Regions from separate parts of the Paraburkholderia sp. BR10141 genome, predicted to be linked through region 2. Evidence: riboswitches for the same ligand, from Rfam matches in the RefSeq annotation. Region 2 holds a riboswitch; the other holds the start of a gene.
The links. Region 2 has a riboswitch for cobalamin ahead of cobG (precorrin-3B synthase). Riboswitches for the same ligand answer to the same signal wherever they lie in the genome.
Positions count from the first base shown of each region.

Region 1: it holds a riboswitch for cobalamin, as region 2 does, so the genes downstream of both, ACOJB8_RS04505 (porin) here and cobG (precorrin-3B synthase) in region 2, are expected to answer to the same signal.

Region 1 covers NZ_JBMIQH010000002.1:404,058-408,472, forward strand. Annotated here, with positions in the region: gene ACOJB8_RS04500 (TonB-dependent receptor domain-containing protein) at 1-1,877, opposite strand, end outside; cobalamin riboswitch at 1,981-2,162, opposite strand; cobalamin riboswitch at 2,253-2,386, shown strand; gene ACOJB8_RS04505 (porin) at 2,444-3,538, shown strand; gene ACOJB8_RS04510 (acid phosphatase) at 3,596-4,415, opposite strand, start outside.
Region 2 covers NZ_JBMIQH010000009.1:146,326-150,740, forward strand. Annotated here, with positions in the region: gene ACOJB8_RS15200 (cobalt-precorrin-6A reductase) at 1-233, opposite strand, end outside; gene cbiE (precorrin-6y C5,15-methyltransferase (decarboxylating) subunit CbiE) at 230-1,456, opposite strand; cobalamin riboswitch at 1,568-1,760, shown strand; gene cobG (precorrin-3B synthase) at 1,902-3,254, shown strand; gene ACOJB8_RS15215 (precorrin-8X methylmutase) at 3,247-3,873, shown strand; gene ACOJB8_RS15220 (precorrin-2 C(20)-methyltransferase) at 3,874-4,415, shown strand, end outside.

The DNA of each region.
Region 1 (4,415 bases), on a different contig from region 2:
ACATACTGCCGGTTGAACACGTTTGCCAGCGTGGCCGATAGCGCGAGATGCGCATTGACCTTGTACGACGCGCGCAGGCTCACCGTCGTCCACGAGGGAAGGTAGATCGTGTTGAGCTGGTCGTCGAACGTCGAGCCGTTATACAGCAGCGAAACGCCGGTGCTGAGCGCGTGGAGCTGGAACTCGTCCCACGTGTGATCCACGCTCAGGCTCACCGTCTGGCGCGGGCGGCGATTGAGCCAGGTCTGGTCGGTCACGTCCTGCGGATTCAGAATCCCCACCGTAAGGCTCACCGGCGTGTACTGGCCGAGCGTGCCCTTGTACGAGAGGTCGAGACCCTGAATGTGCGCGCGGCCCACGTTCACGGGCAGGAAGGTCTGCGAGTTGTACGTGATGAGATCGTGCACGCGCGTGTCGTACACGGCCGCCGTGAACGTGCCGATGGAAGTGGTGGCATCGAGCGCGGCTTCGACCGAGTCGCTGCGCTCGGGCAGCAGGTTGGGATTCGAGTAGCCCGGATAGTAGAGGTCGTTGAACGTCGGCAGGCGGAACGCATTGCCGTACGAAACGCGCGCCGTGTAGACCGGCGTGATGGCCCACGAGAGCGCGACGTTGCCCGTATTCACCGATTGCCCCTGCACGATTTCGTGCCGCCCCGCCAGAAACAGCGTGACGGGTCCGAGCGTGGACGACTGATGCATCGACACGGCCGAATCGTTGCGCGCGGGCAGGCCGCCCGGCACGTCCACGGGCAGGAACGCCAGCTCGCGGGTGTAGTCGTAGGCGAGCTTGGTCTCGCCGTCGAGCGGCATGCCGAAGAGCGTATGGCCTCTTTCCTGATGCGTGATCGACGTGGAGGTGGAAAAGCGCGTCGAGTCGATCTCGTCGGAGGGGATCGTCGGGTCGTTCGAATAGAGAAACTGACGATCCGTCGCGTAACCCACCGACTGGTCGAGCTGCGTGGTCGGCGTGATGTCGAGGTGGAACGCGAGACCGGTCGTGAGCTGCGTGTCGCGCTGCCGGTCGTTGCCTCCCGCGTTGTCGTAGGAGAGATCGGAGCGGTGGTAGAGCGCGAAGGTCGAGATCGACCAGTTGTCGTGCGCGTAGCCGAGGCGCGCGTCCAGGTTCTGCGCGTGGTATGGATTGCGGCCGTCTTCGTGGCCGTAGGCCCCGGGCTGCGTCGCGTCGATGCCCGCCGTGTTGTAGTCGTGCAGGCCCAGCGAGTAGGTGAGGCCGCTCAGTGCGGAAAGCGGCCCTGTCGATGGGATTGTGCCCGAGGTGCGCACCTGCGTGTCGAAGGTCTTGTTCGAGCCGCCGCCGAACGAGACGGTGGTCTGGTTCGGCTGGTTCGACGCATGGCGCGTGAAGAGCTGCACGACGCCGCCCATGGCATCCGCGCCGAACGAGGCGGCCGCGGGGCCGGAGATCACCTCGACCCGGTCGAACGAGGCAGTCGCAAGATCGGCCCATTCGGCCGTGCCCGTGGTGACGGAGCCTATGCGTATGCCGTCGATGAACACGGCCACCTGGTCGGCCGACGAGCCGCGAATGCTCACCCCCGTGTACGACCCCGGGCCGCCGGTCTGCGAGACGGTGACACCCGGCAGCGTGGCGAGCGCCTGCGCGATGCTGGGGTCGACGGGGGAAACGCGGTCGAGGTCCTGGCGCGTGAGCACCTGGGTGGTTGCATAGCGCTGATCGAACGATTGTGGCAGGTGCTGTGCGTCGCCCACGACGAGGATATTGGGCAGCGTGGTGTCGCCGCCGGCTTGCTGCGGCGCCTGGGCGGACGATGCATTGGCGGCGTCGGCGGCATGCGCGGTTTGCCACGCCCAGGCGAGCGCGGCGGAGGTCAATACGAATTGGCGAAACTTCATGATGCGGTGGCTGGAAACAGCTCCTGAAATACGGGCTGTCCGTGCAACGGGCGATCGCCACGTGGGCGGTGCTTGCGCATTGGGGATCCCCGCCCGCTGCGGCTGCTGGACTCGGTTGATGGCAGGTCTCCTGGCTCGCGGGTCGACATCCGCAGCCGGCCTTCCCGGTTTCCCAGTGGCCTTCTCTGGCATGGACTCGCCGCTTACAGTTGCGGGGGCAGCCGCAGTCTTGCACTGCGTTCCCTTTTGATCCCGTCGCCGGGAACCATCAGGGCGCAAGGGTAAGGGCCGCGCAATCGGTGCGTCAACCTTTGACGAGCGTCGTGTGGCAAAAACACCCGGTTTGGCTGCTCCCGCAACTTACGCTATCCTTGCGGCTGTTTTTCGCGCGTAGGCGCTGCACAAGCGAAACGCAGCAGGGAAGCCGGTGAGAATCCGGCGCGGTCGCGCCACTGTGACCGGCGGTCAATCGAGCCAGAAGTCAGACCTCGCTACGTCCTCGCCGCATCGAGCGGGGGCGGACGGCGCTCGTCCACGCAATCCCACCTACACAAACAAGAAGACTCATGAACAAGAACATTCTCGCCGTCCTGGGTGGGACGGCATTGGCATTCACCGGCGCTGGCGCCTCGGCGCAGCAGGTCACGTTGTACGGTGAGATGGACGCGAGCGTCGACTATGTCAGCGACGTTGGCGGCCGCACCCAATATCGTGCAGGCTCGGGTCTTGTCGACGGCAGCTTCTGGGGCCTGCAGGGCACTGAGGACCTCGGCGGCGGCAACGCCGCGATCTTTCGCCTCGAGCGCGGCTTCTCGTCCACCTCTGGCGAAGCCTTCAACGACCATCCGTTCTACGTTGGTCTGCAATCCGAACGACTCGGCACGATTACGCTGGGCCGCCAGTACGACACGATGCACGACTACTTCGCCCCGTTCACACTAACGGGCGGCGCAGGCGGCACGGCATTCGCGCATCCGTTCGACAACGACAACGCCAACAATTCGTGGCTCGCCTCGAACGCCGTGAAGTACGCGAGCGCAACGTACGGTGGTTTCAGCGCCGGCGCGATGTACGCGTTTTCGAACGAGGCGGGGCGCTTCGCGCAAAATCGCGCTTACGGCTTCGGCGTCCATTACGAAGGCGGCCCGTTCAGCGCAGGCGTGGCGTGGATGCACATCAACGGACGCGGCGCCTCTTCGGTGGGTGCGTACGATACATCGGTGCTGCCGGGTGCGGGCCTCGTGCCGACCGAGGTCGCGGTGCAGCGCGAAGACACCATCGGCGCGGGCATGAGCTACGCGCTCGGCGACGTCACGCTTGGCGCGGCCTGGTCGCGTTCCATTCATACCCGTGTCAGCGAGGCCGACGGCGGCGCGCCCTTGCCTTCGGTCGCATTCAGCAATTACGAAGTGAATGCGCTATGGCAGGTGACGCCCGCGTTCTCGCTGGCGGGCATGTATGCCTACACGGGCGCGACCTCCGCGCATTGGCATCAAGGCGCGCTGCAGGCCGGCTATCAACTGTCCAAACGCACGGACGTTTATACCGAGGCGATCTATCAGCGCGCGTCGTCCGGTGCGCTTGCGATGATCAACACCTGCGACCCGTCGGGCGGCCGCAACCAGGTGCTCGTGGCCGCGGGCATCCGGCATCGCTTCTGATGCGTAAAAAAGGCCCCGAACCGTTGCGATTCGGGGCCTTTATACTGCGTGGCTACGTCACGAAGCCGAGAGCTTCACCGAAACGCCGGTCGAAGAATAAACCGGCGTGGCCTTGAAGCCATCGACCGTGACCGTCGCGAATTTCACCGATGCGCCGTTGCCGTCGATCACGTCGATCGTGTCGCCCGCTTTCGGCGTATAGCCGTTCACGAACTTCACATGCAGCGTGCCGCCCGCCACCGTGAGCTGGCCGCCCACACGCAGGCGTCCGCCGCCGTTGCCGTCGATATCGAGTTCGAGCGTCGTGCCGTCGAGCTGCGTGTACTTGCCCGCCACCGTCAACGGTGCGCTCGTCGCCACGGTCACGCCGCCGCCGGACCCGACGTACACGTCGCCGTTGCCGAAGGCCGTGGTCGACGCTGCAGCGAGCATGCCGCCGCTCACCTGTGAGCCGCCCGTGTAGCTGTTATTGCCCGCAAGCGTGAGCGTGCCGCTGCCCTGCAGCGTGAGCTTGCCCGTGCCGGCGATGTCGTTGCGCCAGGTGTCGGCGGCGTTGAAGCCGCCCTGGGTCGCGTCCATCGCCACGATCACATTGCCGTTGAACGCACCATAACCATCTGCAGCACTAAACATGTTCAGACGGCCCCAGCCCTCGGCGTCGTCCATGACCGGATAGCCCGAGACGACTTCGGTCGTCTTCAGCACGATGCGGCGCTGGTCGGCGCTCAGGTACGGGAAGCGCGTTTCGAGCAGTACCTCGGCGCCCTTGGGCACGACGGGCGGCGCTTCGGTGGATTCGATCTGGCTGAAACCGAACGTCATGCGGCGCGCGAACTCCGACTTGTTGGTCGCATAGTCGGCAAAGCGGTCGGTCGCG
Region 2 (4,415 bases):
CTGATCTGCGCGGCATAGGGATGCGTGGCGTCGAAAACCAGTGTGATGTTTTCGTCCGCGAGAAAACGCGCGAGCCCTTCGGCTCCGCCAAAGCCGCCCACCCGCACCGCGCAGGCGAGATCGGCGGGCACGCGGCCAAGGCCCGCGAGCGAGTAGACGTGCTGGGGGCCGAGCGTGCGCGCGATCGCCAGCGCATCGCCGGTGCCGCCGAGCAGCAGGATGCGCGCCGTCATGGCTTGACGGCCTCGTAAAGCGTGACGGGCAAGGCCTGACGCCAGGTGTCGAAGCCGCCCAGCGGCTGCGCCTCGCCGATGCCGACGCGCGTGAGCGCGCCGCCGTGCTGCGCGCGCCATGCCACGAGTGCCGCTTCGCTCTGCAACGTCACCGCGTTCGCGACGAGCCGCCCGCCGCTCGCGAGCGCCGCCCAGCACGCGTCCAGCACGCCGGGTACGGTCACGCCGCCGCCGATAAAGACCGCGTCGGGCGCGGCGAGTCCTGCGAGCGCGTCGGGCGCGCGGCCCGCAACGAGTTGCAAACCCGGCACGCCCAACGCCGCGCGATTGTGCTCGATGAAGCGTTGACGCTCGGCGTTCGCCTCGATCGCGATCGCGCGGCAAGCGGCGTGCGAACGCATCCATTCGATGCCGATCGAGCCGCTGCCCGCGCCCACGTCCCACAGCAACGCGCCGGGCGTCGGCGCGAGACGCGCGAGCGTGAGCGCGCGCACGTCGCGCTTCGTGATCTGACCGTCGTGTCGGTAGGCGTCGTCGGGGAGGCCTGGCGTGAGCGTCCAGCCGCGCGCGAGCGTCTGCGCACTATCGCTCTCGCATTCGAACGCGACCAGATTGAGCGCCGCGGCTTCTTCAACGTGCCACGCATCGGCGCGGCCTTCTATGCGGCGTTCGAGCGGGCCGCCCAGATGCTCGAACAGGGCAAGACGCGTGGCGCCGAAGCCCGCTTCGGCGAGCAACGCGGCAAGCGCCGCGGGCGTGCGCCCATCCGCGCTCAACGCGAGCACGCGCGAGCGCGCGTAGAGATGGCGGCGCAGCGCATCGAGCGGACGGCCGACGAGCGAGACCATCGCCGTATCTTGCAGCGCCCACCCCTTGCGCGCCGCCGCGAGCGAGAGCGATGAAGGCGCGGGCAGCACGCGCATTTCACCGGGCACCACGCGGCGCGCGAGTGTCGCGCCCACGCCGAACAGCATGGGGTCGCCGCTCGCGAGCACGCATACGGACAGATTTGATTCGCGGTAGGCAAGCAGCGCCTCCACGCTGAACGGCTGCGGCCACGCTTCGCGCCGTGCACGCACGCGCGAGGGCAGCATCGCCAGATGGCGTTCGCCACCCGTCACGATGGCCGCGTCGAACAGCACGCGCCGCGCGTCGCGCCCGAGCCCCGCGTATCCATCGTCGCCGATGCCCACCACCGTCAGCCATACCTGCTTGCCCTGCATTCGTTCTCCCGCCGTTGCCTGTTTCTCTACACCGCCACGGCCCGCAGCCCTATTGTGGGGCGGAGCACGCGTGAAAACGGGCATAATACCGTGTCCGCCGGCGCCTTTAAGGCAGTTTTGCATGGGACCGGAGCAAGCGCTGAAGCGCCAACTCCGGATCGCAAAAAGGGAACACAGCAAGCTGTGGCCGCCCCGCGACTGTGAGCAGCGAGACCGCATCCACCCGAGCCACTGGTTTTACCGGGAAGGCCGATGCGGTTCACGACCTGCGAGCCAGGAGACCTGCCGGCCGACTGTTCGCGCGAACCCATATCGGACGGGGTGTACCGATACCGCTGCCGTTTCCCGCCTGCCGTGCGGGCAGCGCGCCGCTCCAGCGTGATGCTTACCCGGTAATGCCTTGAAACACGAAACGAAGCCTGTCTCGCCCGCTGCCGCATTGGCCATGCTCCGCCCCTCGGCGTGCCCGGGGCTCCTGCGCGTGGTCGCGGCGCGTGACGGCGGCCTGTGCCGCATCCGTCTGCCTGGCGGCGTGCTGAGCTCCGCGCGTGCGCGGGCCCTCGCCGACGCAGCGTCGACGCACGCGAACGGCGTACTCGATCTAACCAATCGCGCGAACGTGCAGATTCGCGGCGTGCGCGCCGGCGAAGAAGCGGCATTGAGCGCCGCGCTGATCGACGCAGGCCTCGGCCCTGCCGGCATCGACGCCGCGAGCCCGGTCGAGCGTGCATGCGCCGCCGACGAATTGCGCAACGTGATGCTGAGTCCGCTCGCGGGCCTCGACCCTGACGCGTTGTGCGACACGACGGAACTCGCCGCCGCGCTCATCGACATGATGCAGCGCGAGCCACGCTTTGCCGCGCTCTCGCCCAAGTTCGCGCTGCAACTCGACGGCGGTGAACGTGTGGCGATGCTCGAGCATCCGCACGACATCTGGCTCGCCGCGCTGCCTTATGGCGCAACGGTGCGCTTCGCGGTGGGCCTCGCAGGTCGCCCCACGGCGCAGCCAGTCGGCACGCTCGCGGCCGAAGACGTTTGCGCATCGATGCGCGCGCTGTTGCATGCGTTCCTCGATCTCGCGGGCGCGGACGCCACACGCATGCGCGACGTCCTCGCCACTCATTCGCTCGACTCGCTGCTACAGCGCGCGCAACAGCATGGCGACTTCACGTTGACGCGTGACGACGCCACGCTGCCCGCTTGGCGCCGCGCGGCGAGCCCCGCCGGCTTGCGCCTCGGCGCACACGCGCTGCACGCCGACGGCAGCGGCTACGTGGGCGCGCAGCCCGTGCTCGGCCGTATCGACGCGCCAACGCTGCGCGCACTTGCCGCGCTCGCGGAAGACTCGGGCGACGCGACATTGCGCGCGACGCCCTGGCAAGGCGTCCTGCTGCCGAATGTGCCCGCGCACGCCATGCCCGCCGCGCTCGAACGCCTGGACGCGCTCGGTCTCATCGCCTCCCGCGCCGACCCGCTCGCGCGCCTCGTCGCGTGCACGGGCTCGACGGGATGTGCAAAAAGCCGCGCGGACACGAAGGCAGACGCACAGCGCCTCGCCGCAATGCTGCCGCCCGACGCCGAAGCCCACCTGAGCGGCTGCGAGCGCTCCTGCGCGGCCGCGCATTGCGCGCCGTTCACGTTGCTCGCCAGCACCCCGGACCACTACGACCTGTACCAGCGCGACGACACGCAAAGCGGCTTCGGCCAGCGCTTTGGCCAACTCATCGCGCGCAACCTGACGATCGAAGCCGCTGCGCTTGCACTCGCGCAGCGGCCCCGGAGTAACCAAGATGTCTGATTACATTCGCGACGGCCAGGCGATCTATCGCGAGTCGTTCGCGACGATCCGCGCCGAAGCCGACCTCTCGCGCATTCCCGCCGACCTCGAAAAACTTGCCGTGCGCGTGATTCACGCATCCGGCATGGTGGATGTGGCCGCCGACCTCGCATTTTCCGCAGGCGCGGGCACAGCGGGCCGCAACGCGCTCGCGGGCGGCGCGCCGATTCTCTGCGACGCAAAAATGGTCGCTTACGGCGTGACGCGCGCGCGCTTGCCGGCGAACAACGCTGTGATCTGCACGCTCGACGATCCAGCTGTACCGGATCTCGCGCGCGAGATCGGCAACACGCGCTCGGCAGCCGCGCTCGAACTGTGGCGGCCGCATCTCGCAGGCAGCGTCGTTGCAATCGGCAATGCGCCCACCGCACTCTTTTATCTGCTCGACATGATTGCCGCCGGCGCTCCGCGCCCCGCGCTCATCCTCGGCTTTCCCGTCGGCTTCGTCGGCGCGGCCGAGTCCAAGGCGCAGCTTGCAGCCGAAAGTCACGGCGTACCCTTCGTCGTCGTGCACGGCCGCCGCGGCGGCAGCGCGATGGCCGCCGCCGCCGTCAACGCACTCGCTTCGGAGACCGAATAAATGATCCGCAAAGGACGTCTGCACGGCATTGGCGTCGGCCCCGGCGACCCCGAACTGCTCACGCTCAAGGCGCTGCGCCTGCTCAAGGCCGCGCCCGTGGTCGCGTATTTCGTCGCGAAGGGCAAGAAAGGCAATGCGTTCGGCATCGTCGAGGCCCATCTCGAAGCGGAGCAGGAACGCCTGCCGCTCGTGTACCCCGTGACGACCGAAGCGCTCGAACCGCCGCTCTCGTACGAAGCGATCATCGCCGACTTCTACGACGGCGCGGCGCAAACGCTTTCGCGCCATCTCGACGCCGGACGCGACGTGGCCGTGATCTGCGAAGGCGATCCGTTCTTCTACGGCTCGTACATGTATCTGCACGACCGGCTCGCCGCACACTACGAGGCCGAAGTCGTGCCGGGCGTGTGCTCGATGCTGGGCGGCGCGGCGGTGCTGGGCGTGCCGCTCGTCTACCGCAACCAGAGCCTCGCCGTACTCTCGGGCGTGCTGCCCGAGGACGAATTGCGCCGGCGCCTGGCCGACGCGGATGCCGCCGTGAT